DNA from 4 places in the Salipaludibacillus sp. HK11 genome. Region 4 is predicted to be linked to each of the others. Evidence: riboswitches for the same ligand, from Rfam matches in the RefSeq annotation. Region 4 holds a riboswitch; each other region holds the start of a gene.

Region 1 (7,308 bases), 1.8 Mb from region 4:
GAAGTTCTCCCGATTCATCCATAATCTCTTGGAGAAGGTACCAACCATCTTCACTCAATAGAGGGGAGGTTGCATAGGAACCTTGATCTCTGTAACGAATAAAGACTTGTTCTATTACGTCTAGCGTTGTATCGTCGAAAAATGGCTCAATTGCTTCTGCCACGGTAGTTGCGTCTTCCTCTTCGATCCATTGCTGAGCTCGGTATATAGCACGAGTAAAGTTTTCGATTGTTTCAACGTCCTCATCAATGAAACTTTGCTTCGCCATATAAACAGTGTATGGAATTTCACCGGACTGGGTGCCAAAAGAATCAACAATGTGGCCAATTCCCTCTTCTTCAAATAACGTCGCCTGTGGTTCAAATAGTTGAACATAATCTCCAGTTCCCGATGCAAAAGCGGATGGAATATTTCCAAAGTCAATGTTTTGAATTAATTCACCTAAATCTTCATGTGGGTCAATTCCATTCAACCTCAAAACGTGTTCACCAACCATTTGCGGCATACCACCCTGGCGTTGCCCAAGAAAGCTTGTGCCTTTCAGATCTTCCCACTCAAAGTTTTCAACAGGCTCACGGGATACGAGGAAAGTTCCGTCTGTTTTTGTTAGTTGTGCAAAATTTATAGGTGGATCGTTTGCCTCTTGTGCATAGACATACATTGACGTCTCTGCTCCAACGAGAGCAATGTCAGCACCATCTGAAAGAAGAGCCGTCATTGTTGTGTCTCCACCCCATGTGGTCGTCAATTCAACATCTAATCCCTCATCTTCGAAAAAACCTTCGGACAGAGCAACATATTGTGGAGCATAAAAGATAGACCTCGTCACTTCTGCAAGTTCCACCTCTGTTAAGTCTTTCTCCTGATTACATGCCATCAACAAAATCGCTGGGAAACAAATCACTAGAAATAACTTTTTCCATCGACACATTATTGCTCCTCCTTCATTGAATAAGTATTTGCATAAATAAAATATGTAACTATGAAGAAAAGTGTGCAGGTGCCTTGGTGAAGAGCATGCGAAATAGGTTAGCAACACTAGTTAGCTTTTCTCTAAAATCAGATCCAATTATGATAAGCTATAAAGATAAATATTTTTCCGCATAGACTACTGTGTTCATTCAACCAGGAGGGAATGTCATGAAACATCTGATTTCGTCTGAACCTATCATTTCACCTTCGTCAAGGTTTTCTTTATACATAGTGACGTATTGGTCCGGCGAATTTAAAGTGAAAGGCTACTTAATAGAACCGAAACAAACAGGAAATTATGATGCGATCGTTTATTTAAGAGGTGGAATCAAAAGGGTTGGCATGGTTAGAATTGCAAGAATTATTCAATATGCCGCTGAAGGATTTGTTGTTTTCGCACCATTTTACAGAGGGAACGAAGGTGGCGAAGGAGTAGAGGATTTTGGTGGGGAAGATCGAGAAGATGCATTTACTGCTTTTGAACTAATCAGCTCACATCCAAGAGTCAACAAAGATCGCGTACATGTTGTTGGCTTTTCACGAGGTGGAATTATGGCCGGATTAGTCGCAGCTTCCTATAATCCCGCTTCAATGGTTTCATGGGGAGGAGTGTCGAATTGTCTATTAATGTACGAAGAGCGACCTGACCTCAGAAAAATGCTACGCCGCTGTTTTTCCGGGGATCCGAAACAAGCTGGCGAAACGTATAAAGCAAGGTCATCCATCACATTAGCTAACAAGATAACTTGCCCCGTATTAATTATTCATGGTGAAAAAGATGAGCATGTCAGTGTGGCTCACGCCCATCAACTGCACGACAATTTAAGAGAATACAATAATCATGCTGAACAATGGATTATTAAAAATAAAGGACACCTTTTGTCGGTGAGGGAGCAGCTATCTTACACGAAGAGTGCTTGCCAATGGATGCACCAACAGACTGAAACATAAATCCCCAGGCATTATTATGCCTGGGGATCGATTCTTTATATGATTGTACCACCTTTAGCAATATTTTGTGGTATTTTTCTAAAATTCTTAAAGTTATCTTTGAATTTATGAGCAAGCTCAATTGCCTTCCTGTCATAGTCTTCTTTATCAGCCCAAGTTTCTTTAGGTTGCAACACTTTATCAGGAACACCAGGACAATTAACTGGAATGTGTAGACCAAATATCGGATCTTGCGTCGTTTCCACTGTATCTAATTCACCTTCTAATGCTGCGTGGATCAATGCGCGAGTATATCGTAAACTCATACGTTCTCCAACACCATAAGGTCCTCCTGTCCACCCAGTATTAACGAGGTAAACATCGGTGTTATGTTCTATCATTTTGTCCCTCAGCATTTCAGCATACCTAGCACCAGGCAACGGAAGAAATGGTTCACCAAAACAGGATGAGAATGTAGCTTGTGGTGAAGTGACACCACGTTCTGTTCCAGCTAATTTACTCGTGTAACCGGAAAGGAAATGGTACATCGCTTGCTCCGGTGTTAGTTTACTGATGGGAGGTAAAACACCGAAAGCGTCTGCCGTCAAAAATATTACTGCGTTTGGGTGACCTGCAATACTTGGCTCTAGTGAAGATGGAATGGCACTGAGTGGATAAGCCACCCTCGTATTTTCCGTATAATCCGATGCATCGTAAATAGGTTCCCGTGTTAATTCATTGATGACGACATTTTCTAATACCGACCCGAATCGAATCGCTCTATAAATTTCAGGCTCGCTTTCTTCGGTTAGCTTAATACATTTTGCATAGCAACCACCTTCAATATTAAAGACACCATTTGAAGACCAAGCATGTTCATCATCTCCAAGTAGTGAACGGTTTGGATCTGCGGAAAGCGTTGTTTTTCCTGTTCCTGATAGTCCGAAGAAAAGTGCTACATCCCCTTTTTTACCAACATTTGAAGAACAATGCATCGTTAATATATCTTGTTCAGGGAGAAGGTAATTCATTATTGAAAAAATAGATTTTTTCATTTCACCTGCATATTCAGTTCCCCCAATTAGTACAATCCTTTTTTCCATTGAAACGATTACAAATGCTTCTGAATTTGTACCATCAATTGTTGAATCAGCTTTGAATCCTGGTGCCGATACAATTGTAAATTCAGGTAACAGGCTCTTTAATTCTTCTTCTTCAGGTCGAATGAAAAGTTGACGAACAAATAAATTATGCCAGGCAAACTCGTTAACAATACGGATAGGGAGTTGATATTTTTTGTCGGCACCAGCAAAGCCATGTCGAACAAACAATTCTTCCCTATTAGCTAAATAATGTAACACTTTCTCATACAAGTGTTCAAAAGCCTCGGCAGAGATGGGGATGTTTACTTTTCCCCAACAAATATTATCCTTTGTTGAGATCTCTTCCACAATAAATTTATCCTTTGGCGACCGACCTGTATACTTGCCAGTTGTTGCGCGAAAAGCACCAGTAGATGTTAATACACCTTCCCTACGCTCTAAGGCTTTTTCAATTAAATGTGGAACAGATAAATCTTTGTGGATGTTTTCGCCCTGCAATACACGACCCAACGCAGCTTCGAAATGAACCATACTCATGTTCTTCACCCTTTCTTTTTTTCATTCATTTATATTTCCTAAAGTGATGAATACACTCACCATACGGATAAACGACAGTTGAATGAACAAAACTACAAAGATGAACGATGATTTTAATAAAATGGATTCACCGAATTCTGGGCTACTAAATTAGTTATAATGGTGGTTTAATCTAAAGGAATAGCGTACTTAGCGAAAAGAAAGTAGTATTAACATTTCTGAAATTTTTGTGTAGTCTATGGTACCTGATTCGGTGACCGAGGTGTTATAACCAAATAATATAAGTGTATTGAAAGCGTTTTAATAATCTTGTGCAAGAAGAAATGTAGTGTAAAAATATCCGATATAATTCGTTAATAGGTGTTTTGTGGAATTTGTGGGATGACAGACTTGGAATGACGTATGGACGAGAGCAACTTCGCGATTAGATGTTCGCAGTTTAGTTGTACCATGTCAATTGGCTAGAGGATGACTGTGATGATGGAAGTGGAATCATTAAAGGTAGATGAATTACGTATAACTTTATTTTAATATATTTTATGAAACGAAGATATAGATTTTGAAAACCGTCAACAGATCGTCATATTTGTGAAAATGTGAGCAATGAAATATATTCAATATATCTCAAATAGATTTCTTGACATGAAGCGAAAAATCATGTATTCTTTTGGCGAACGGATACTCTTATCCCGAGTAGGCGGAGGGACAGGCCCGACGAAGCCCAGCAACCATCACCACTTCCAAAAAGGTGAACGGTGCTAACCTGCAAGACATATTTGTGTGTCTTGATCGATAAGAGGTGAAAGGCGAATGGATCGTAACCTTTTCCTCAACTGGGGAGAGGTTTTTTAGTTTATATGGAAAAATAAGAGTCTATTTAAATCTTGATCGGTTGTTGATTAAGACCATTCTGCTTGGATAACGAGTACCGTCGATTATGAAGCTCATCTTATATACACATTAAAGGGGTAAAATACCGGGGAGGTCGTAATTGTGGCAGGAAAAACGAGATTATTTACATCAGAATCAGTAACAGAGGGACACCCAGATAAGATTTGTGATCAAATTTCGGATGCAATTTTAGATGAAATAATGAAAAGCGATCCAAATGCTCGAGTGGCGTGCGAAACATCTGTAAACACAGGTTTGGTGCTAGTCGCTGGTGAAATATCAACTTCTACATATGTAGATATTCCAAAAATAGTACGAGAAACAATCAAAGGAATTGGTTACACGCGTGCAAAATACGGTTTTGATTATGAAACATGTGCCGTATTAACGTCGATTGACGAGCAATCTGCCGACATTGCACAAGGAGTAGATCAAGCGTTAGAAGCTAGAGAAGGCAACATGTCAGATGAAGAAATAGAAGCGATTGGAGCAGGGGACCAAGGTCTTATGTTCGGTTATGCTGATAATCAAACTCCCGAGCTTATGCCTTTGCCAATTTCATTATCACATAAACTCGCTCGGCGTTTAAGTGAAGTACGTAAAGATGAAACCATTTCTTACCTTCGTCCAGACGGTAAAGTTCAAGTCACAGTAGAATATGATGAAAACCAGAGGCCTCTTCGTGTAGACACGATTGTGATTTCGGCTCAACATCATGCTGAGATAGAACTTGATCAAATTCAAGAAGATTTAAAAGAGAAAGTTATTAAACCAGTTGTACCTAAGGAATTGTTGGACAATGAAACGAAATATTTTATTAATCCAACAGGTCGCTTTGTAATTGGCGGTCCTCAAGGTGACGCCGGGTTAACAGGAAGAAAGATCATCGTTGATACATATGGTGGGTACGCTCGTCATGGTGGAGGTGCTTTTTCTGGTAAAGATGCAACTAAAGTTGATCGTTCTGCCGCATATGCCGCTCGCTATGTTGCGAAAAATATTGTTGCAGCAGGTCTTGCAGACCGTTGTGAAGTTCAATTAGCGTATGCGATTGGTGTTGCTCAACCTGTCTCGATCGCGATTGATACATTTGAGACTGGGACAGTATCAGAAGACGTCTTAGTTCAAGTGGTTCGTAAACTATTTGACCTTCGTCCAGCAGGGATTATTAAAATGTTAGATCTTCGACGACCGATATTCAAGCAAACAGCTGCTTATGGTCACTTTGGTCGAACAGATATTGATCTTCCGTGGGAAGCGACAGACAAAGCGGAATTAATGAAGCAAGAAGCGCTTCATATTGACAAGGAATAAATCACAAAGAACGCGAGTGGAGAAATCCATTCGCGTTCTTTTGCTCTGATAATCTTTCCAGTTAGTAATGATCATTCGTCAACGAGTGATTTGTAGTACTTTCCTTTATCAACATAACTATCCCGAATTCTTTTCATATCAGCAAGGTCAGCATCAGATAAATCACGGACGACTTTGGCAGGGCGACCTAAAGCAAGTTTATTAGGTGGAATTGTTTTACCAGGTGGCACGAGACTACCTGCACCGATAAAGGCTCCTTCACCAATTTCAGCGCCATCCATTATCGTCGAGCCCATGCCTATCAAGGCATTTTTTTTAACAAGGCAGCTATGTAAAATACATTGATGTCCGACAGTTACTCCTTCTCTTAAAATCAATGGCAAATCCGGACTTTGATGTAATGTGCAATTGTCTTGCACGTTCACAGACTTTTCAATGATTGTTGGCGCTACATCCCCGCGAATGACAGTATTAAACCAAATGCTAGCATCTTCCTCGATTGTCACATCACCAGTTATCACGACGCCATCTGCGATAAATGCAAACGGATCAATGGAAGGGACATGGCCCTTATATGGATAAATTTTCAATGACACTCACTCTCCAATCATAATTTCTATAAGTTTAGTTTAACAAAGCCATTACAATAATAGAAAGGAATCCACTCCTTACACTTGACGAATTATGAGAAGAAAGCGAAGATGAAAGAAATATGAAAGTTTATCAAGTAATTCTAGCGTCAATAAATTTTTAAACAAAATCAGCAATTACGAGGGGGAAGAACAATGTGGAAATCAGAAGTTGAACAGCATGTAGCAAAAGGAGTATTTGTGATCGTTCACGGAGCTGGAGAATACCATGCGCGTTACAAGTGGATAATAGAGAAGTTAAATGATTTTAACTATCACGTGATTATTGGTGATCTCCCTGGTCAAGGAACGACGACAGGACCTAGAGGCCATGTTTCAACCTTTCATGAATACATAGATACAGTTAATGGCTGGTTAACTGAAGCTAGAACATATCACCTACCCGTTGTTCTTCTTGGACATAGTATGGGTGGATTAATCTCTACTAGAACGTTAATGGAAGCACATAATAGTGAGTTGCCAGATGTGGTGATTTTGTCTTCTCCTTGCTTTGGATTGTTTCGTAAAACACCACTAAATAAAAAAGCAGTTTCTTATATTCTCAATCGAGTGACACCGAGCCTCCGTTTTCCATCTGGTCTTGAACCTGGATCTGGAACACGAGATAGAGTGATGCGATTAAGAGATAAACAAGATTCTCTACTGATTAAAAATGTCAGTATTCGTTGGTACAGAGAATTAGAAAAATCGATGCGGTATGTTCATCAACAGGTTGATTCTTTTCCTGAAGTTCCACTTCTCGTCATGCAAGCAGGAGTGGATAGGATTGTAGATCGGAATAGCGTGCAAAAGTGGTTTGATAATGTAAAGTTACAGGATAAATATTACAAAGAATGGCAAGGGTTGTATCATGAAGTACTAAATGAACCAGAAAAGCATCATGTGTTGGCTCATATGCTTGGATTTGTCAC
Region 2 (7,308 bases), 1.5 Mb from region 4:
TTAATAGAATCCTTCTGCATTACTAGCAATTACTCTTGTTTTTATAATACGAAGCGAAATCATCACAATTAACCTTATTATGACAGAAAACCTTCCGTAAATTCTGTAATACTATCTTCAATTAATGTGACCGCTTGGCTAAGCGCCGCGCCGCCGCCAAACGCACCTGTAACGGCGACCGCTTCTAAAATTTCTTCTTTGGATGCTCCTTGATCTAAGCACCCTTTCACATGATAAATCATGCAATATTCATCTTGTGCATTCAAACTAATTGCTAATGCAATCAACTGTTTTTCTTTTTTAGAAAGACTCCCTTCTTGGAAACAAGCCTCCGAAAACTCATGATACTTGTGGGCTATGTCAGGCATTTGTTCGGCAAATCTTCCCATACCTTCTTTATAATGAAGCAATGCTCCCTGAATTGATGATGACTCTTCATAATGCTGCTCTTCCATTCTCGTTCCACTCCTTCAATCAATGTAATAATGTTATTTTGGCTAGAAAATCCATATCTATGTAAAGAGGTTTAAAAACATTTAAGATTCTTAAGAATATTTTGCTGGGGAATTGTCGTTTGTGATCCGTACTCTTTAGCATTTTGAATTGTTCGGATCGAATTACGGCTGTTTTGCTTCCTATCTTCTCACTTCCACAATTGTTCGGTTCCAATTACGCCTTTTCACTCCCAAATTCTCTCCCCATATCCTTCTTCAGCTCGTAATTAAGCGGTTTTGCTCCCTACTCTCCATATCCACCACTTGTTCAACTCCAATCAGTATCTAAAAAAGCCAAAAGAAAAAGCAGCACCTCTGTTTAGAGGTACTGCCAAATTCAATCCATTTGCTATTATTCAGTTACTGGAACAACCGCATTGTCATACTCTTCAATAATGAAATCTAGGACTTCTTCTGAACGCAATACATCAAGTAGTGTTAGAATTCTTTCGTCATCTTCGTCACCACTGTTTACAGCAATTACATTCACATAAGGGTTATCCAGATCTGCTGATTCTGTTGCAATTGCATCCTCTAATGGATTTAAACCAGCATCCAACGCATAGTTCGAGTTAATCAATACCGCATCACCTTCACCAACATCATATGCTTGTGTAAGCAGCGCTGCTTCTACATTTCCTTGAAACTGAAGATCACGTGGATTTTCAACAATGTCACTAATTTCAGCTTCAATGCCTACACCTTCAGCTAATGTGATTAAGCCTTCTTCCTCAAGCATCATCAAGATCCGACCGTGATCTGATACGGCACTACTCATGATAATTTCCGCACCATCTGGTAATTCATCTAAAGTTGCATAGTCTTGAGAGTAAACACCAATCGGTTCAATGTGAATCCCACCTGCATTAACAAAATCATAATCATGTTCTGCAATTTGCGACTCTAAGTAAGGGATGTGTTGGAAATAGTTAGCGTCCAACTCACCTTCTGCTAAAGCTTCGTTAGGTAGTACGTAATCGTTGAAAGGTACGACTTCTAATGCAATTCCTTCTTCTTCTAAAAGCGGTGAAGCGAACTCAAGAATTTCCGCATGAGGAACATTTGAAGCTCCTACAACTAAGCTTTCAAGCTCGACACTTTCGTTAGCTTCGTTGTTATTTGATGCTTCTTCGTTCTCATTACCTGCATTATTAGATGCTTCTTCATTGTTATTATTGGCACCTGCTGAATTTTCTTCGTTATTACTTTCCCCTTCGCCACATGCTGCGAGGAGTCCTACTGATAATGCTACGACACTTAAACTTTGTAAGTATTTCTTCATGATGATGTTTCCCCCTTGATTTTTTTTAAGCGGTTATCGCTTATCTAATTTATTTGTCAAATAATCGCCAATATACTGTAAAATAAAAACGATTATGAGTACAACAATTGTTGCTACCAATGTGATATCAGGATTGCCTCTCTGAAATCCATCGCGGAAGGCTAGATCACCTAATCCACCTGCACCAATAACACCAGCCATCGCTGTGTAACTAACTAAAGCAATCGCTGTTACTGTAATTCCTGATACAAGTGCAGGCATTGATTCTGGTAATAAAACTTTGAAAATAATTTGCCCATTATTTGCCCCCATCGACTTGGCCGCCTCAACGACTCCTTTATCAATCTCTCTTAATGCAATTTCTACCATCCTTGCATAAAATGGAGCAGCACCAATGATCAAAGCTGGTAAGGCTGCCGTAGGACCAAGCATCGTTCCTACTAATGATCGTGTAAAAGGTATGAGAAGAACAATTAAAATAATAAATGGTATAGAACGAAAAATATTAACATAGGCAGCAGTAATTCCATGAATCACTTTATTTTGCCACAGTTGCCCTCGGTCGGTTAAAAATAATATTAAACCAAGGAAAATACCGATAACAAACGTAAAAAGTAATGCAATAAGTGACATATAAATCGTTTCTTCTGTTGCTACTTTCATATTGTCCCAATTAACATTTGGTAATAACCAATTATTTGTTAATAATAAAATATTAGCCACCGTGAACCACCTCGACTTCCACTTGTTGCTCACGGATAAACGAAATCACGTCATCTATTAAGTGATTGTCTCCCGTTACACTAATAAACAAGGATCCATATGGACCGGTTCTCGTTTGAGAAATTTTCCCTTGCAGAATACTGATCGAGACGTCAAATTTACGGACAACATCTGTCATGAGTGGCTTGTTTGTTTCCCCACCAACAAATGTAAGTTGTAAAATTTGCCCAATGCCTTCATTTGCTAACAAATGCCGAACCGCTTCTTCTGTTTCTTCCGGTTCGGTTACTTGTTTGACAAATTCCTTCGTCATATTTTCTTTCGGCTGTTTAAAAACATCCAATACAAGCCCGGCCTCAACAATTCGGCCACCATCCATCACCGCAACTTGATGACAAATTTTTCGGATGACGTGCATTTCGTGCGTTATTAATACGATCGTTAAATCTAACTTTTGGTTAATGTCAACAAGTAAATCTAATATCGAATCAGTCGTTTTAGGATCAAGCGCAGATGTCGCTTCATCACAAAGGAGAACTTTCGGATCATTAGCAAGCGCACGTGCTATCCCTACTCTTTGCTTTTGGCCACCACTTAACTGTGAAGGATAAGAACCTCCGCGCCCCTCTAAGCCAACAAGTTTAATTAATTCTTCTACTCGCTTCTTTCTATTCGCTTTTGCAACCCCTTTGACTTCCAACGGAAAAGCAATATTTTCTGCAACCGTTCTTGACCATAGTAAGTTAAAGTGTTGGAAAATCATCCCAATTTCTTGCCGGGCGTAGCGTAACTCTTTTTTAGAGAGGTTATTCATATTTTTCCCCGCTACTGTCACTTCACCAGATGTAGGCGTCTCAAGCATATTTAATAACCGAATCAACGTACTTTTTCCAGCACCACTGTAACCGATGATTCCGTAAATTTCACCTTTTTCAATCGTTAAATTAACGTTATCTACCGCTGTTACATTTCCATCTTTTAACTGAAATGTTTTGGCGAGTTTTGATAATTTAATCACTGCTATCACTCGCTTTCTTGTCGCTCTACAAATAGCAATAAACTACAATGCTATTAAAAAGCATATTCAATTCACATCTATAAATCAAGTAAACCAACCTGTTTAGTATAGTTAATACACAGAGTAAGAGACTTAACAATAGTTAAATCAATAAGTAATCACTTTATGCTTCGATCTAAGCACAGAAAAAAAACCTATCTACTCCCGAAAGAAAAGCAGAAAGGTTCATTCATCGCTGAAATCTTTCTTCTCATCTTTCAAAACAGTTTCCTGTTTTGTTGGATTTAGCACCTTCCATTTTTAAGAAATTGATGGTTGCCGGGTTTCATAGGGCCAATCCCTCCACCTCTCTTGATAAGAGAATTCATATAATAGAATTTTTAAAGTCTGATATGGATGTTATCACTGTCCACTCATCTTGTCAACACAAGAATGAATTCAGTTATCTTCGATTTGAATTTGATAAATAAAAGAGTGATTCGATCCAGAGCAAATATTTCAATGAGCCTGTTACATTAAGGTCGCCACGTCGTTTCATTGCCAATAAAAAATCTTCTCCGCGCAGTAATTGTGTTAATGCTTCGTCATCTCCTTCAATCACTACATCACACGCTTCTTCATTTGCCGATATGAAGTGCGGTACTTGCCCATCAAATACAATATACCAGGATTCACTTCCAGAAGTAATGCATAGTTGAATATGGTGTTTTAATAATAAAGTTTCCATATGTTCTGATCGCTTCATTTCTTTCATCACAGAATCAAGTAATGTTCGCATACATTTCGCCCCTAGTTGGTTCGTCATTTAAAAAACTAACGTTCGTAAACGTGAATCTCTATTCTAAATTAGTTCTCCACAACTAGGTCTTTTTCCTTTATATTATTCGAGATTCTTGCTTATTTTTTTGTTTATGAGCGATTGGCTTGCTAAAAACTAGGTAGAAATATACTGTTGCAATCACATATAAACTAGCTGTAATTGAAAACACAATTGCATAACCAGAATACGAGCCATGTACCATCACGATCGTCGTAGAAATTGGCCCCATAACTGCCCAACCGAGCTGAAAAACCGCTTGCCCAACCGAGTTTGCTAAGCCTTTCATCGAATCGTCAACACTCTTCATCATTAATGACATTTGGATTGGGTTTCCGGCATTCATAAGGGCTTGTCTAAATAAAAACCCAATAACAGCAATCCAAAGTGTTTCTGTAAATGCAGTAATTAATAAAAATGGAATCGATAATAACTGAAGTATCACTACAGCTCTTACCTCGCCGACTTTTCGGACAACAGCGGGCCCGATCATTAATGCAACAGCGGTCATCGCCTGTCCAGAAGATAAAATAAGTCCTACAAGTGTATGTGACACCTCAAATCTATCGACAAAATATAAATTTAAATAAGGGATGACTAGTCCAGAACCAAATCCAATAATAATTTGGGCAACAGCAAATAAGAGGATAATTTTCAATCCTGTTCGATGTATCTTGAACAGTTTTTTGAAAGAACGTTCTTGTACTGTTTTACTAGTTAGTTTTTTTTCTTCGCGAATTTTTATCATTGGAATCAAAGATGCGAAGAAGAAAGCAACACCAATAATTAAAGTGATTCTTATGCTCGAAAGACTTGACAGCCCTATAATAACGTTAAAAAAATCACTCAGTGTTCCACCAAGTGTATTCCCAACCACGTTTGCAAGCATAATAATTGCAAAATTAAAACTAAACAAATGAACGCGTTGTTTTTCCGTAGAGTTTTCAGCTAGCAAAGGAATCGAACAAACTTGGATAAGTGCCATAAACATTCCTGTCATAAAAGCACCCGAAAGAAGCAAAATATCTATCGACAATGTTGCCCTAAGTAACAAGCTGATTGCAGTAAAAACTGCCCCAACGACGATTAATTTTTTGCGACCGATGCGATCACTTAAAATCCCTGCCGGCAAAAGTAATAAAGCTGTTGCTGCTGATTGCATCGCAATCACAGACCCATTCATCTGATCATCATAACCAAGTTCACGTATATAATAGTTATAAATAATCATAAAAATCCCCATGCCAATGTGAACGAGCATGGAACTTATTAAAAATAACCGAACATTTCTATTATAATAGCGGAATTGTTCTTTCCAATCGCCTAGTATACTTGCCATTTTCTCTCCCCATTCTTCTTTCTCATTCAAGACAATATTTCACAGCAAATCGGCTCTGAAAATTAAATAGTATTTCGCCTCTCTAAATAATAAGTCATTGAATACCATTTGAAAAGAGTTGATTTTATCTGATTGAGAATTTCAGCAGCTAAGTTTCGGGGAGGTGCATTAGAGAAAGCCGCTTTTCTTGTTGTGACCCTTTCTTTCCAATTCTTCTCGGCATGGGGCACAACTCGCTCTCTCTTGTGACACTTCCCTTCAAATTCTGCTCGCCATGGGGCACAAGCCGCACCTTCTTGTGACCCTTCTCTTCCAATTCCACTCGCCATGGGGCACAACTCGCTCTCTCTTGTGACACTTCCCTTCAAATTCTTCTCGGCATGGGGCACAACTCGCTCTCTCTTGTGACACTTCACTTCCAATTCTGCTCGCCATGGGGCACAACTCGCTCTCTCTTGTGACACTTCACTTCAAATTCTGCTCGCCATGGGGCACAAGCCGCACCTTCTTGTGACCCTTCTCTTCCAATTCCACTCGCCATGGGGCACAACTCGCTCTCTCTTGTGACACTTCCCTTCAAATTCTTCTCGGCATGGGGCACAACTCGCTCTCTCTTGTGACACTTCCCTTCCAATTCTGCTCGCCATGGGGCACAAGCCGCACCTTCTTGTGACCCTTCTCTTCCAATTCCACTCGCCATGGGGCACAACTCGCTCTCTCTTGTGACACTTCCCTTCAAATTCCACTCGCCATGGGGCACAACTCGCTTCTTCTTGTGACACTTTGGCGAGCCATGCAAAAAAAGGCTACTCAATTTATGAGCAACCTTTTTTATCCATAGTGGATTAGCTCCAACCCATATCAGTCTCTTCTACATAGGATTTTGGATATTTCCTTGGTTCATATTGATCATCTTTATAAAATGTTTCATTTTCAAATTCAAATCCTTCAGACATTTCATATAAATATCCAGGTCCTTTTTTAACAATATGCCCTATTTTTTCGGACTGAAAATAAATGGCCGTTTCATCATCCGTTTCTTGCTTTTTTTCAATTTGATTAGATATGTCGACACGAGACTTGGCTTCACCGTTCATACTTTTATTTAGAGACTTTGGGTCTAATTCTTCTTCTCCCATTTCATTAAAATAATCTACTCTTTCCATAGTTATTATAGCCTCCTTTTATTACTTAGTATCATCAATGGGAAAGAATTTATTCGATATCACGACAACAACTAGCCACTCCAAGGTTAGATATTTCGCACTCAAAAAACCCTGAATGCCATTAGCATCCAGGGTTAAATGTTGAAATATCAGTCTTCTTTCGTCATTTTTTCATAAGCTTCTGCATCCATTAACTTATCGATTTCTGACTGATCAGATGGCTCAATAACAACCATCCATGCTTTCTCAAATGGTGACTCATTTACAAATTCCGGTGAATCATCTAACTCCTCATTCACCTCGACAACTTTACCAGAAATTGGTGCATAAAGTTCAGAGACTGTCTTAACCGACTCTACACTTCCGAAAGGCTCGTCTGCTTCAAGTTCATCCCCAACTTCAGGGAGTTCTACAAACACGATATCTCCTAATTCGGATTGCGCAAAGTCTGTAATTCCAATCCGTACCT
Region 3 (7,308 bases), 1.5 Mb from region 4:
TATTGAAACAGTAATGGGCGGTGAAGCTCTTGATGGAATGGTGGCGATTGGTGCCTGTGATAAAACAACACCAGGCTGTCTGATTTCAATGGGACGGTTAAATTTACCAGCTGTTTACGTATACGGTGGAACAATCCAACCAGGGAAACTAAATGGACAAGATATTGATATCGTATCGTCGTTTGAAGCGGTTGGTCAGCACCAGCAAGGGTCGATTGATGATGATCAACTTCATAAAGTAGAATGCAGTGCATGTCCAGGACCTGGTGCATGTGGTGGAATGTATACAGCTAATACAATGGCTGCAGCTGTTGAAGCGCTAGGAATGAGTATTCCAGGTTCATCATCAACGCCAGCAGTAGATGATTATAAAGATCAAGAGTGTCATCAAGCAGGTGAATTAGTCATTCGACTTCTTGAAAAAGATATTCGTCCTCGTGATATCATGACGAAAGAAGCTTTCGAAAATGCAATTACGGTCGTAATGGCTCTTGGTGGTTCAACTAATGCATTTTTACACTTATTAGCGATGGCTCATGCAGCTGAAGTAGATTTGAGTCTAGATGATTTCGAACGTGTTCGACAAGACGTTCCGCATTTGGCTGACTTGAAGCCAAGTGGAAAATATGTCATGCAAGATTTGTTCGAAGTCGGTGGTGTTCCTGCAGTCATGAAACTTCTTCATGAGCATGGGTTGTTGCACGGCGACTGCTTAACGGTTACCGGAAAAACAATTGCAGAGAACTTAGCAGAAGTTCCATCTCTAACCGAGGGACAAGTTGTTATCAAACCGTTTGAAGAGCCAATTAAACCGAACGGACCACTTGTTGTGCTTCGCGGTAACCTAGCTCCAGATGGTGCAGTGGCAAAGATGTCAGGGCAGAAAATTAGTCGCTTTGAAGGAATTGCGAAAGTGTACGATAGTGAAGCGGATGCAACCGTCGCAATCGAAGCAAGAGAGATTGTCGAAGGAGATGTTCTCGTCGTCCGCCACGTTGGCCCAAAAGGTGGACCAGGGATGCCAGAAATGCTTTCGATTACGGCAATGATTGTCGGACAGGGGTTAAACGGCAAAGTTGCTCTTATGACAGATGGACGTTTCTCTGGAGGCTCGCACGGATTTGTTATCGGGCACGTAGCTCCTGAAGCGTTTGTTGGAGGTCCAATTGGTCTCTTACAAAACGGAGACAAAGTGACGATTGATAGTGGAACACAAGAGATTAATATGCATGTAAGTGACGAGGAATTAGCGCGCAGAAAAGCGGAATGGAAGCAACCTGCATTGAAGTATAAGAGAGGTATTCTCGCTAAGTACGCCAAGCTTGTAGGATCTTCATCCAAAGGTGCAGTAACAGACGACGATTTAGAATAATAGTTAAGAGATGAAGCACAGCCTAATCGGCTGTGCTTTTTGTGTTTTTTGGAAGAGGGAGACGGTCAGCAGGATCAGTGGTAATGGACATCGATATGCTGTGCGCTTAACTTAGCAGAACGGACTTGGAAAGGGTACATGGAGCAAGGAAATGTACCCTTAGTGAACTTGAATTTGGGAAGAAGGGTCACAAGAAGAGGTAGCTTGTACCCTTAGTGAACTTGAATTTGGGAAGAAGGGTCACAAGAGAGAACAGCTTGTGCCCATAGTGAACTTGAATTTGGGAAGAAGGGTCACAAGAAGCGGTAGCTTGTGCCCATAGTGAACTTGAATCTGGAAAGAAGGGTCTCAAGAGAGAACAGCTTGTGACCAATACGCCACCTGATCACAAGAAGTAGCGCTAATATCTTTCCGAATCCTCTATCCGTCTGAATTCTTCTCTCATTCAATCGTTTCCTCAAGAAGAACTCACAAAGGGCACAAACAAAATCCAAAAATCGTTAAAAACTCTATTACTACCATTGTTAAATTGGAAAAATCTTAAAAACATTGACCAAAACGTGAAAAACCTCATTTAAGTGATTCACATCACATCAGGCAATCCTCCCCCATGATATTCTTTTAATGAAAACAGTTATCAATTAGACGCAGAAAACCAAAATCTTTAAACATCACAATAAAGAGGTGATGAATCATGAAAGAAATATCTTTAAAGAAATCAGTTTATGAATTGTGCTCAGAACATCCAGAATTAGCTGATGTCATGCGCGGTATTGGATTTGTCAATATTACTAAACCTGGAATGCTGCAATCAGCAGGAAGAATTATGACGATTCCAAAAGGGTGTCGGGCAATGGGGATGTCGCTTGAAAGTGTCTGTGAACAACTAAATAATCATGGGTATAAAACGACCGATTAGAGGAGGAAATATAATGAGTGAAATGATTAATAACCGAGAAATGAGTGCGGTTGAAAAAACGGAGCGTCAGGCGTTATTGAAAGATATCATCAAAGAACTACATGAGGGAAAAAACGTTGAGGATGTTCGCGCACGATTTGAAAGCGCGATTGACTCCATTAGCGTGAGTGAAATATCACAAATGGAACAAACATTAATGGAAGAAGAAGGAATCTCAGTAGAAGAAGTTCAACGTTTATGTTCCGTTCATACAGCAGTTTTCAAAGGGTCAATTGAAGAAATTCATGGATCTTCGGCAAATGATCCGCAAAATCGACTAGGTCATCCAGTCCACACTTTTTTTCAAGAAAACAGAGAAATTGATCACCATGTGAACTTTAAATTAGCATTACATCGAGATCAATTTGAGAAGGAACCATCCGAAGAAAAGGCTGCTAAAATTCTTGCCGACATCACTGCCTTGCTAGAGTTAGATAACCATTATAGTCGAAAAGAAAATCTACTCTTTCCCTACTTGGAGAAATACGGTATTTTTGGACCGACAAAAGTCATGTGGGGCGTTGACGACCGCATTCGCGCAACGATAAAAGAGTTGAGATTAGAGCTAAATGAGGACACGTGGACAAAAGATAGTGTGATTGATTTGGTTAATGAGATTGTTCATGAAGTGTCTGAAATGATATATAAAGAGGAAAATATCCTCTTACCGATGGCACTCGAAAAGCTGACTGAAGATGAGTGGTTGAAGATTGAAAGGGAAGGAGACGTCATCGGGTACACATTTATAGAACCACCAGCCCCATGGCAACCGGATCGAGCTGATTTAACCAATGATGGAACATTTATGAAAGAGGGCGTAATTCAATTAGAGACAGGCATTTTATCTGTCCAACAACTCGAACTAATGATGAATCACTTACCCGTGGATATTACGTTTATTGATGAAAACGATGTTGTACGTTATTTTTCACATGGAAAAGAAAGAGTCTTCCATCGCACAAAGTCAATTATTGGTCGAACGGTGCAAAACTGCCATCCGCCGCAAAGTTCTCATATCGTCAATGCCCTTCTCGATGAATTCAAGTCGGGTGAAAAAGATGTGGAAGACTTCTGGATTCCGTTCAAAGATAAATATGTGTTAATTCGTTACTTTGCTGTTCGCAATGAACAAGGAGAATACAAAGGCACGTTGGAGTTTACACAAAACATCAAGTCTATTCAGGAAATTACGGGTGAAAAGCGATTGATGTCTTAAAACAGATAACAGAAATATCTAGAAAATATTGAGTCAATCATTAACAATATGAGGAGGAACAAACAATGACACAAATAATAGAAGAAAAAGTGTATGAAGCATTAGGAGAAGTGGTGGACCCAGAAATTAATATGGATATAGTCAATCTTGGGTTAGTTTATAATGTGAAAATTGGAGATAAAAATGATGCACATATTGAAATGACGCTTACTTCAATGGGATGCCCGATGGCAGGACAAATCGTCACAAGTGTGAAAACAACAGTGGCAAACATGGTTGAAGAGATTGAACATGTCGAAGTGGATATCGTTTGGAGCCCAGTGTGGGGAAAAGAACGCATGTCTCGCTATGCGAAAATGGCATTGCGAATTCCAGGTTAACACGTCACCGGTAATAAATGTCTTAAAAAATAGAATTGACGAATCTAATCATGCATGGTACTATTCATACTAATCAAAACATCAATTTATCATAGTTAAATAGTAAGAAAACTCTTATCGAGAGCGGCGGAGGGACTGGCCCTATGAAGCCCGGCAACCATTGTAAGAGATAGAAATTCGTGTGGACGTTATTATCCACAACTTGACTTCTATCAGACAAAAGGTGCCAATTCCATCAAAGGTTTCTGACCTTTGAAAGATGAGAGAGACTTTTCTGCCGATAGGTATATTTTCGTCTCTCTGTCTTTATTTGACAGGGAGGCTTTTCTATTTTTAATGACGTTTATTACAAAGTCGAAGAAGGGCGTGTTAAGCATGAGTGAATTGGTAAAAAAAGTCGGTATCATTGGGTTTGGAACGGTCGGTAGTGGAGTATACGAAACGTTACTAAATAAACGAGCGAAAATAGAAGAACTAATTGATGGGTCATTTGAAATTCCAGTGGTACTAGTGAAAGACTTAAATAAAGCGAGAGAAATGAATAGTAATACAACTCTTACAGCAACATTTGAAGATTTGGCTAAATTTAATTTGGATGCAGTCATTGAAGCGTCCCCAGATGCCGTTACTGGTTATCCATATGTCAGACAGTTATTGCAAGAAGGAATCACTGTAGTGACAGCGAATAAAGAGTTGATGTCAAAGCATGGAGAAGAATTGTTGGAACTAGCGGACCGTTTTCAGTGTCGCTTGTTTTTTGAGGCGGCAGTTGCTGGTGGAATTCCACTTCTAACTAGTGTTCGTCATACATTGAAAACGAATGATGTTGAGCAAGTAGAGGGAATAGTTAACGGGACGTCTAACTTTATTTTAACGAAAATGCGCGAAGATGGAGAGTCTTTTCATGATGCGTTGGCACAAGCTCAACAACATGGATATGCCGAGGAAGTGCCTGATAAAGATATTGATGGCTGGGATGCTTATTATAAAACGACGATATTAAGTCAATGGATTTATCAGACTGCACCTAGTTGGGTAACGCAAAATCCAGTTGGTATCAGAGGGATAGATTCGCGAGATTTAAAGTTAGCAGAAAAATTTAATGGACGGATTAAGCATATAGCTTCATTGAAAAAGAACTCGCGAGGTATAACTGCGTCTGTCAGACCACAGCTTGTCTTAGCAACAAATCCACTTTATGGTGTAGAGGGTGTAAATAATGGCGTTCATATCAAAGGCGATATTGTCGGCTCATTACTTTTTCAAGGAGCGGGAGCCGGAAAATACCCTACATCGAGTGCTATGATAGAAGATTTAGTAAACGATTGGACTGGCACTAGCGAAAAAATCCCATTCGACGTTTATAAATTTGCAGCGGAACCTTCGTCTGATCAGTTAAATAAATTGATTAAAAGTGTCAGTCAAGAGGTTACGTTTTGGTTTGTGTCTGGAGAACAGTTAACATTGCCGCTAGATAACAATAATCTGATTGAAAAATTAACGCATATCAAGAATTTTGACGGAAGAGAGGCAATGATCGTCAAAGGTGAGGAGACAAAAGTGATCGAATTAATCGGTTCACAAAACCAAAATGTTGTTATTTATCCGATATCTGGTGATAAAGAGGAAATTTTTCAACTGGACGGTGCAAAAGAACCAACTTTTTTATAAGCTTGAAAGTGTGATTGGATAAAGGTTTTTACACATTTAAAAAACTAAATGTCACAATAAATTTACAATAAATAGTCTGTTTTATGAGATATTTTAAAATTTTTCTAACATTTCACGAAAAATGTGGTATTCTGTAATGGTAGTTATCGTAATAGATTTATACATATTTTTATAGAGTAGAGGTGTGTTCTATGTTTAAGACATTACAGAATATTTTTCGTGTTGGGGATCTAAGGAACAAAATCATGTTTACGCTTGCATTGCTTATTGTTTTTAGAATCGGCGCTCATATTCCAGCTCCTGGAGTAAATGCGGATGTGGTGAACTTTGATGGTCTCGCTGCATTAGGGTTCTTAAACACGTTTGGAGGAGGCGCTTTAGAGAACTTCTCGATTTTTGCAACTGGAATCATGCCTTATATTACTGCTTCTATTATTGTTCAGTTGTTGCGAATGGATGTCGTTCCTAAGTTTTCAGAATGGGCAAAAGAGGGGGAGTCAGGTAGGAAAAAGCTTGCGCAAGTTACGCGTTATGGTACTATAGGAATTGCATTTATCCAAGCAATAGGAATGTCTATCGGTTTCAATAATATTATGCCGGGATTGGTTCCCGATCCTTCATTAGTGACATATTTAACGATTGCGCTTGTTTTAACAGCAGGAACTGCATTTCTACTTTGGTTAGGTGAGCAAATTACTGCGCACGGAGTGGGGAATGGGATATCGATAATGATTTTTGCCGGTATTGCAGCAGGTATTCCGAATGGAGTGAATCAACTCTATGGTATGTATTTAGTCGATGCTGGAGAGCAGCTATTTATTAATATCGTTATAGTCTTACTCATTTTATTGGTAATTCTATTGGTTGTAATTGGTGTTATATTTGTTCAGCAGGCAGTTCGTAAAATTCCTGTCCAATATGCGAAAAAAATGTCTGCGGGAGGGAAGCCAACAGGCGGTCAATCTTCTCATTTACCTATAAAAGTAAATACAGCAGGTGTTATTCCAGTCATTTTCGCGATGTCGCTGTTTATTTTCCCACCAACGGTTGCCAATTTCTTTGGTGAAGGAAGTCCAGTTGCAAGTTGGATTGTAAATACATTTGACTACACAAATCCTATAGGGATGGTGGTTTACGCTGCTCTTATTATCGCCTTTGCATATTTCTATACATTTGTGCAAATGAACCCAGAACAGATGGCAGATAATCTTCGAAAGCAGAATGGGTTTATACCGGGTATCCGCCCAGGAAAAACAACAGAAAAATATATCGTTAAAGTGTTGTATCGGTTGACGTTTGTTGGTTCTTTATTCTTGGCTACTGTCGCTATTTTTCCATTAATATTCGCTCAGTTTGCTGGCTTACCGCCTTCTGTTCAAGTAGGTGGAACAGGACTATTGATCGTCGTTGGCGTCGCATTAGATACGATGAAGCGAATCGAAAGTCAATTAATTGATCGTAAATACACAGGATTCATGAAAAGAAGTTCGTAATTAAAAAGGTTGCCTCCTCAAAAGTTTTGGGAAGGCAATCTTTTTTTGCGCAATGGCACATTATTGCTGATCTAATAAAAAAACGGTAGAAGTCTAAATCTGTGTTTACACCAATACGTATAAATTTCACCGTATTTTTTTTCTAAATACCTTTCTTCCTGTTTCATTACTGGGTGGAGGGAACTTCCCAGTAAAATAAAGATAACAGGAAAAGCAAA
Region 4 (7,308 bases):
ACAAGTGGATCAAAAATAATATCTTTTCCGTCAATTCCGTATTTATTGACTAATAAATCATACGAACGTTTCGCAATCTCAAGCTTTCGCTCTGCCGTGACGCCCATTCCAACCTCGTCAATCGTTCCGACGACAACTGCTGCACCATAACGTCTTATTAAAGGGGCTATTGCTTCAAATCTTTCTTCGCCATCCTCTAAGTTGATTGAATTAATGATCGCTTTTCCTTGCGAATAAGTCAGAGCTCGTTCAATCACTACTTCATCTGTCGAGTCAATCATTAGTGGTACTTTCACCTTATTGATAACATGATGCAGAAATTCCTCAATGTCGTCGAGTTCTTCACGGTCAGGGTCTGCTAGACATACATCGATGACATGCGCTCCGCGTTTTACTTGTGCACGAGCAATTTCAGAAGCTTCTTCAAATTTCTCATCGGCAATTAGCCGTTTAAATTTGCGAGAACCGATGACATTTGTACGCTCGCCGACCAATAAAGGCCGCAAAGAATCGTCATAAACTAATGGTTCAATCCCTGAAATCGTATGTGGATGCTCTTTGACTGGTTGACGAGGTTTGTACCCTGACAATTTTTCCGACATGACACGTATATGTTCGGGTGTCGTTCCGCAACAACCTCCAACAATATTGAGCCAGCCTTTCTCAGCAAAACCTTCTAACTTTCTCGCCAATGATTCAGGTGATTCATGATAATGTCCTTCTTCATCCGGCAGTCCTGCATTTGGATAACAATGAACATACGACGTTGACAGGTCTGATAATGAACGGAGATGGTCCTGCATAAATTCCGGACCAGTTGCACAATTCAACCCAACAACTGTCGGATTCATATGTTCTAATGAAATATAAAATGACTCAATACTTTGACCTGCTAGCGTCGTTCCCATCGGTTCGATCGTACCTGACACAATCAATGGAACATGAATATTCCGCTTGCTTACAACTTGGTCTATCGCTACATAAGCAGCCTTGACATTTCTCATATCTTGGCTAGTTTCTAATAATAATATGTCTACGCCACCGTCAAGTAGTCCTTCTACTTGTTCTCGGTACGAGTCTATCAATTCATCAAACGTCGTACCACCAGTAACCGATAATGATTTCGTTGTCGGTCCCATTGCTCCCGCTACGTACCGTTTCTTTTCAGAGGTAGTAAATTTCGCAGCTTCCTTCACAGCTAGTTCTGCGGAAACTTTATTGACTTCATATGCGATATGCTGTAAATCATAATCAGCCAGTACAATGTTTGTTGCACCAAACGTATTTGTTTCAATAATGTCAGACCCAGCTTCTAAATAATCATGATAGATGCGTTGAATCACATGAGGCGCCGTTAAATTCAAATATTCATTACAGCCCTCAAATTCTTCGCCACCAAAATCTTCCGCGGTTAAATCTGCATTTTGCAGCATTGTCCCCATCGCTCCATCGAGAACAAGAATTCGTTCCTTTAGTGCTTCTTCAAAGGATGACTTTCCCATGTTGATCGCCCTTTCTTTGGTTACTATTTCCGACTTCTATTATCATGCTCTTCCTGTTACTGAAGCCACGTTCTTCTGCTTACTAATAATATGCTTCGTTAAATCTGCGGTCATTTGGTACCGTAAAAAAGGCGTAATTAAGTAAATACTCGGAAAGTACTCCGTTGCGGCATCTACTAACGAAGTTGCTAAACTTAACCCTTCACGCTCGCTTGCTTCACGATCGCCATCAAACTTCGCCATCCGATCGCGTACACCTTGAGTCAAGGAAATACCCGGAACTTCATGGTGAAGAAACTCCGCATTTCTACTGCTTACTAACGGCATGATTCCAACATAAACTGGGACTGGCAAGTGCTTTGTCGCTTCATGAATTTCTTGGAATCGCTCTTCACTGTAGACAGGCTGACTCATGAAATAGTCTGCCCCTGCCTCGATTTTTTTCTCGAGACGCGTCACTTCTCGATCGAGTCTCCTTGCGTTCGCATTAAAGGCCGCTGCCACGGTAAATGACGTCTTTGCTCCCAAATCCTTTCCGGAGAAGGACATCCCTTCGTTCAATTGTTTCATCAATCGGATTAAATCTAATGAAGCCATGTCATATACCGAACTCGCTCCTGGAAAGTCTCCTACTTTAGCTGGATCTCCTGTGATCGCCAACACATCATGAATACCTAATGTATGAAGCCCTAATAAATGAGATTGCAGGCCGATCATATTCCTATCTCGACAAGCAACATGAAGAAGCGGTCGCGCCCCCGTTTGTTGCTTCATCAATGATCCAAGCGCCAAGTTGTCAATTCGAGCTTGCGCTAACGAATTATCTGCCAACGTCACCGCATCCGCACCTGCTTCTTTCAGAGCTTGTGCACCCTTCATGAATTCAGGTGCATGTGACAAAGCTTTCGGAGGATCCAATTCGACGATCACCGACTGCCTTCTCTTAGAAAAATCAGGTAATCGCTCTTGTACATCTGGTGTTTTTACCACAACGGTCGGCCGCTTTGTTTCTTTGACTACCTTGTCTTTCACCGGAACTAATTGCCTCTTTTGCACAGCATTGCGAATCTCTTTGACATGTTCAGGAGTCGTTCCGCAACACCCTCCAATAAGATGAACCCCTTGTTTAACTAGCGGTTCAGTCATATCACCAAAGTACTTTGGATTCGATTGATAAAAGAAACGTCCGTCACGGACATTAGGTAAACTTGCATTCGGATATACACAGAGAATCGCCTTTTCCAATAATGGAACTTCTTCTAATGATCGCAACATATGGTAAGGACCCATTCGGCAATTTAAGCCAACGACATCCGCTCCTTCAGATTCCAAATGCTGAAGTGCTTCTGTTAACGTCTTTCCACCTTGCAGTACACCAATATCTCCTAATGTTACTTGGGCAATAATAGGCTTCGATGTCTTCGCACGTAGGTATCTCACAATTTGCGATAACTCTGCAAAATCATAAAAAGTTTCCAATAAAAAACCATCGACTTCTGTTTTAACAAGAATATCGGCTTGTTCCTCGAGGCTTTGTTGAATATCTTCTAACTGGTATTCTTTTTGATGAATACTGCCAATCCCACCAATGGTTGCAACGACATAGGCTTTATCCTGTGCCACTTCCTTGGCGACCTTTACGGCTTCGTTATTTAATTCCGCAACCCGCCCCTCTAACTGGTAACGACTCAATTTCAATGAATTCGCTGCATACGTATTCGTTTGAATGATGTTTGCGCCAGCAGAAATATATTGGTGGTGGACCGATTTTATTTTTTCAGGTGCAGTAATTGTTAACTCTTCAAAACAACCGTCCACGCCCTCTTGATATAACAAGGTACCCATGGCTCCGTCACCGATGAGAACCTTCTCGAATAAGTCTTTTCTAAAGTCCATTCCGGTACTCTCCTTTCGCTATTCCACTAGCGTTTCAAACGCTCGTTTAAAGTCGCTAATTAAGTCCTCAGGTTTCTCAAGTCCAACCGATAAACGTAACAAGCCGTCAGTGATTCCTCTCTTCGCTCGTTCATCAGGAGGCATCGCGGCATGCGACATCTTGGCAGGATAAGACAAAATCGATTCAACAGCACCGAGACTTACCGCAAAAACAGGTATTTCGACAGCATCAACGACTTTTTTTACTGCCTCTCTGTCAGCGAGTTCAAATGAGAGAACGGCACCAGGTCCATCTGACTGAGACTCGTTAATCTCATAACCTGGATGACCCTTTAACCCTGGATAATAAACATATTTCACAGCAGATTGTTCCGTTAGCCACTGAGCAATCATTTCAGCTGATTTCATCGATGCTTCCATCCGAGTATGCAATGTCTTCATCCCACGAAGGATCAACCAACAGTCGTTAGGACCAAGAATCGCGCCAAAACTATTTTGTAAAAACTTGAGTCGACTTGCCAATTCAGGATCTTTTACGACAGCAAGCCCAGCAACGACGTCACTGTGTCCGCCAATAAATTTCGTCGCACTGTGAACAACCACATCAACACCTAGGTCTAATGGTCGTTGCAGTACAGGAGTCATAAATGTATTATCTAACACCGTTAAGCAGTTATGCTCCTTCGCAAGCGAAACGAGCTCACGGATCGGTGTAATTTTCATTGTTGGATTAGATGGTGTTTCCATATGAATCATTTTCGTATTCGGTCTAATTGCGTTCTTCACTTCGTCGACATTAGTCATATCCACAAATGTATGTTCTATCCCAAGACGAGTCAGAACTTCTGTAGTAAATCGGAATGTTCCACCGTAAACGTCATCGGTAATCACCAAGTGGTCACCTGCTGACAACAACATGAATGTCGTTGAAATAGCTGCCATTCCAGACGCAAAAGCATATGCTGCTGTCCCATTTTCTAGTTCAGCAAACGTTTCTTCCAACGCTTGTCTCGTTGGGTTACCTGAGCGTGCATAATCAAATTCACCAAAGTCATCCAGACCTTCTTGGTGAAATGTGGAAGCCGGTTGTATAGCAACACTGACAGCACCAGAAGATGGATCTGTCTTATGTTTGTGGTGTAATAGTCTAGTTTGGATACTAAATTCATTCGAAATATCGTGTGTCATTTATTTTCCTCCGTTCGAGTCTCGTGCAAGGTTTAAAGCTTGATCTATATCACTAATGATGTCTTCTACTGATTCAATCCCAACAGAAAAGCGTAACAGTCTGTTACAGACACCTAGTTCTTCACGCACTTCTTCCGGTACATCTGCGTGTGTTTGCGTTGCTGGGTAAGTCATTAAACTTTCTACCCCTCCCAAACTTTCCGCGAAGGTGACGAGCTTTAATTTTTGCAGAAAAGGATTGACCCAATTTTCATCGTGAACCCGAAATGAGAGCATCCCACCTCTGCCTGGATAAATTACATCTAGGACTGCAGAATGATCCTTTAAAAATTCTGCTAATTTCTGCGCATTTTCCTGGTGCTTTTCCATTCTTAACGAGAGTGTCTTCATTCCCCTCATTACGAGCCAAGAATCTAATGGAGATAAGATCGGTCCAATACTATTAAAATAATAAAAAACTTTATCTGATAACTCTTGTCCTTTTGAAACGATAAGACCTGCGATCACATCGTTGTGTCCCGATAAATATTTCGAAGCACTGTGAATGACGATGTCGGCTCCTTCAATTATCGGACGCTGAAGGAGTGGCGTATAAAACGTATTATCAACAATCAGTAGAAGGTTGTTTTCTTTCGCTAATTTGCTAAAAGCTTTTAAATCTGCTTCTTGCATTAACGGGTTTGTCGGAGTTTCTATATATAACGCTTTTGTTTTTTCAGAAATGCGATCTTTAAAGAACTGAATATCACGAGCATCTCCGTATTGAAAGGAGAGTCCCCATCGACGCCACCCTTCTTCAAATAATCGGTATGTTCCTCCGTATAAATCATTCGAACAAAGAAGCTCATCACCGCTTTGAAATAACGAGAGAACGACTTGAATCGCTGCCATTCCAGATGAACAGGCAAAACCTCTGTCACCACCTTCTAATTCCGCAATCGCCTCTTCAAGTATTTGTCTTGTTGGATTACCGGTACGAGAATAATCAAACCCTGTCGATTGGCCGATACCTTCATGACGATAAGCTGTTGAAAAATAAACAGGAGCACTTACCGCCCCTGTAGCTGTTTCACTGCGGTTTCCTATTTGGACAAGTGTTGTTTCAAGCTCTTTTCGATACTTACTCATCAAAACTATCCCCTTTCTATTTCCATTAATTGTTCTCATTAATATAAAAAATTGGCTTTCATTTTATCATAATGTGAATGTAGACAAAAAAACTTCCTCTTATAAAATAAGAAGAAGGTTGTTAGTAAAGTGTTAAACTCGTCTTCTTCTTATCTGCGCAAGCTAAAAGCCTGCAGGAATTAGCACCTGACCACACGTGTGGCTGGTTGCTGAGATATCAAAGGGCCTTTCCCTCCACCTCTCATGATAAGAACCTGTCCGAATATTCTTTTATTTGTGAACGATTGTTCCCAATTGTAGCTGATTTTCATAAAACATGCAATAGTTTTTCACTATTTGACAATGAGTAACTATTTTTCTTTTACGAAAGCTTTATTGCCCATCATTTGATTACCGGAATGTGTATTTGGAACTCCGGCTCTTCTTTCAATATTTTTTCAACCGAATGCAATTCTATTTTAATCGGTAATTCATCAAAAGAATCGACTTGTTCAGGTTTTAAAGGAGTTAACCCTTTGTTTTGAATCTCTTGTTTAAGGTTTGTATATGTTTTTGCAATGTTCTCTTCTTTTTGATGCATCAAAGTGAAGTACGTTCCTTCTGGCAAAACGCAACTTACCATTCCAGTTGGGACCTTTATTCCTGTTTCGACTTCCCAACCAACATGGTGGGTGAACCCATTCGGACGATCATGAATTGAAACGCAGACTAATTCTGACTCGTTGATCTTCCCATCTATTTCCTCGCTACGATTTTTAACATCTTCAATTACTCTATGGATATCACCTTTTTCCGCTTCTGCAATTGTCCCTTCCCACGCCAAACCTACTATTAATCTTTCTTTCATTCCCCTCATCTTCACAGTAAATCCCTCCTCTGATTAAACTACGCTATTAATCGATTCTTTACTCCCTATTCTTCACTCTCCAGATAATCTCCTGCAAGAAAGTAAGATTACCTATCATTAGCAATGTGGGAATAGAACGTTTCCTACTTGTTAAATATAATATATATCATTCATTTGAGCCAATTTCATACATTCATCACTATCGCTATTGTAGAATTCTGTCATTTTATTACTATCATTTATTAAGTACTTTGTTCTTCAAGAAATGTCAATCTCATTACTTGTACTGGCGAATTCGATCGAGATCAAGGAACACACAGAGAACGACTAGTTCTTTTCACTGAATTGATCGATGAAACGCAAACTTAATAAGTTTTGCGTTTCATTTTTTTGTTTCAAATCTATTTATCTACACTGTTTTTGAAAGATTAGTTGACAAGGAAATTTAATCTGTTAAAATCAAAAGAAATATATATGAACTACTGGGGGTGCCCATTTATTGGGCTGAGAGAAAGGTGTACAGCTTTTTAACTCTAAGAACCTGATCTGGTTGACACCAGCGGAGGGAAGTAGCATAACTTTAACCGTTTCTATAATCATCTACTTCTGTTACCAAAGTCAGGTTCTTTCATCTTTATGAGAGGGCTTGGCTTTTATTTTACTTTATCCCTCTTGCGAATGTTAGTTCTATCAAAGGAGCAAAAAAATGAATCGGACACACAAATTAACTTTGATGGCAATGCTGAT

The links. A riboswitch is a leader RNA that binds a small molecule or an ion and turns the genes downstream of it on or off. The one in region 4 is predicted to bind S-adenosylmethionine.
Region 1: another riboswitch for S-adenosylmethionine. It lies ahead of metK (methionine adenosyltransferase); the one in region 4 lies ahead of ACM26V_RS19710 (methionine biosynthesis PLP-dependent protein).
Region 2: another riboswitch for S-adenosylmethionine. It lies ahead of ACM26V_RS12895 (methionine ABC transporter ATP-binding protein); the one in region 4 lies ahead of ACM26V_RS19710 (methionine biosynthesis PLP-dependent protein).
Region 3: another riboswitch for S-adenosylmethionine. It lies ahead of ACM26V_RS12975 (homoserine dehydrogenase); the one in region 4 lies ahead of ACM26V_RS19710 (methionine biosynthesis PLP-dependent protein).

Annotation. Positions count from the first base shown of each region.
Region 1 is NZ_CP181045.1:2,346,067-2,353,374, reverse strand. It holds gene ACM26V_RS11605 (ABC transporter substrate-binding protein) at 1-931, opposite strand, end outside; gene ACM26V_RS11600 (alpha/beta hydrolase family protein) at 1,141-1,923, shown strand; gene pckA (phosphoenolpyruvate carboxykinase (ATP)) at 1,959-3,536, opposite strand; SAM riboswitch class I at 4,224-4,341, shown strand; gene metK (methionine adenosyltransferase) at 4,536-5,747, shown strand; gene ACM26V_RS11585 (gamma carbonic anhydrase family protein) at 5,819-6,337, opposite strand; gene ACM26V_RS11580 (alpha/beta fold hydrolase) at 6,533-7,308, shown strand, end outside.
Region 2 is NZ_CP181045.1:2,646,329-2,653,636, forward strand. It holds gene ACM26V_RS12880 (carboxymuconolactone decarboxylase family protein) at 78-455, opposite strand; gene ACM26V_RS12885 (MetQ/NlpA family ABC transporter substrate-binding protein) at 847-1,776, opposite strand; gene ACM26V_RS12890 (methionine ABC transporter permease) at 1,810-2,439, opposite strand; gene ACM26V_RS12895 (methionine ABC transporter ATP-binding protein) at 2,492-3,517, opposite strand; SAM riboswitch class I at 3,765-3,878, opposite strand; gene ACM26V_RS12900 (SCP2 sterol-binding domain-containing protein) at 3,960-4,295, opposite strand; gene ACM26V_RS12905 (MFS transporter) at 4,393-5,673, opposite strand; gene ACM26V_RS12910 (hypothetical protein) at 5,736-6,002, opposite strand; gene ACM26V_RS12915 (hypothetical protein) at 6,086-6,373, opposite strand; gene ACM26V_RS12920 (DUF2553 family protein) at 6,519-6,839, opposite strand; gene gcvH (glycine cleavage system protein GcvH) at 6,989-7,308, opposite strand, start outside.
Region 3 is NZ_CP181045.1:2,662,984-2,670,291, reverse strand. It holds gene ilvD (dihydroxy-acid dehydratase) at 1-1,372, shown strand, start outside; gene ACM26V_RS12990 (DUF1858 domain-containing protein) at 2,067-2,291, shown strand; gene ACM26V_RS12985 (DUF438 domain-containing protein) at 2,305-3,546, shown strand; gene ACM26V_RS12980 (metal-sulfur cluster assembly factor) at 3,612-3,926, shown strand; SAM riboswitch class I at 4,038-4,192, shown strand; gene ACM26V_RS12975 (homoserine dehydrogenase) at 4,302-5,597, shown strand; gene secY (preprotein translocase subunit SecY) at 5,789-7,090, shown strand; gene ACM26V_RS12965 (methyltransferase family protein) at 7,162-7,308, opposite strand, start outside.
Region 4 is NZ_CP181045.1:4,140,258-4,147,565, reverse strand. It holds gene metH (methionine synthase) at 1-1,502, opposite strand, end outside; gene ACM26V_RS19720 (bifunctional homocysteine S-methyltransferase/methylenetetrahydrofolate reductase) at 1,545-3,398, opposite strand; gene metC (cystathionine beta-lyase) at 3,417-4,586, opposite strand; gene ACM26V_RS19710 (methionine biosynthesis PLP-dependent protein) at 4,587-5,714, opposite strand; SAM riboswitch class I at 5,861-5,967, opposite strand; gene ACM26V_RS19705 (GyrI-like domain-containing protein) at 6,097-6,570, opposite strand; TPP riboswitch at 7,036-7,146, shown strand; gene thiW (energy coupling factor transporter S component ThiW) at 7,268-7,308, shown strand, end outside.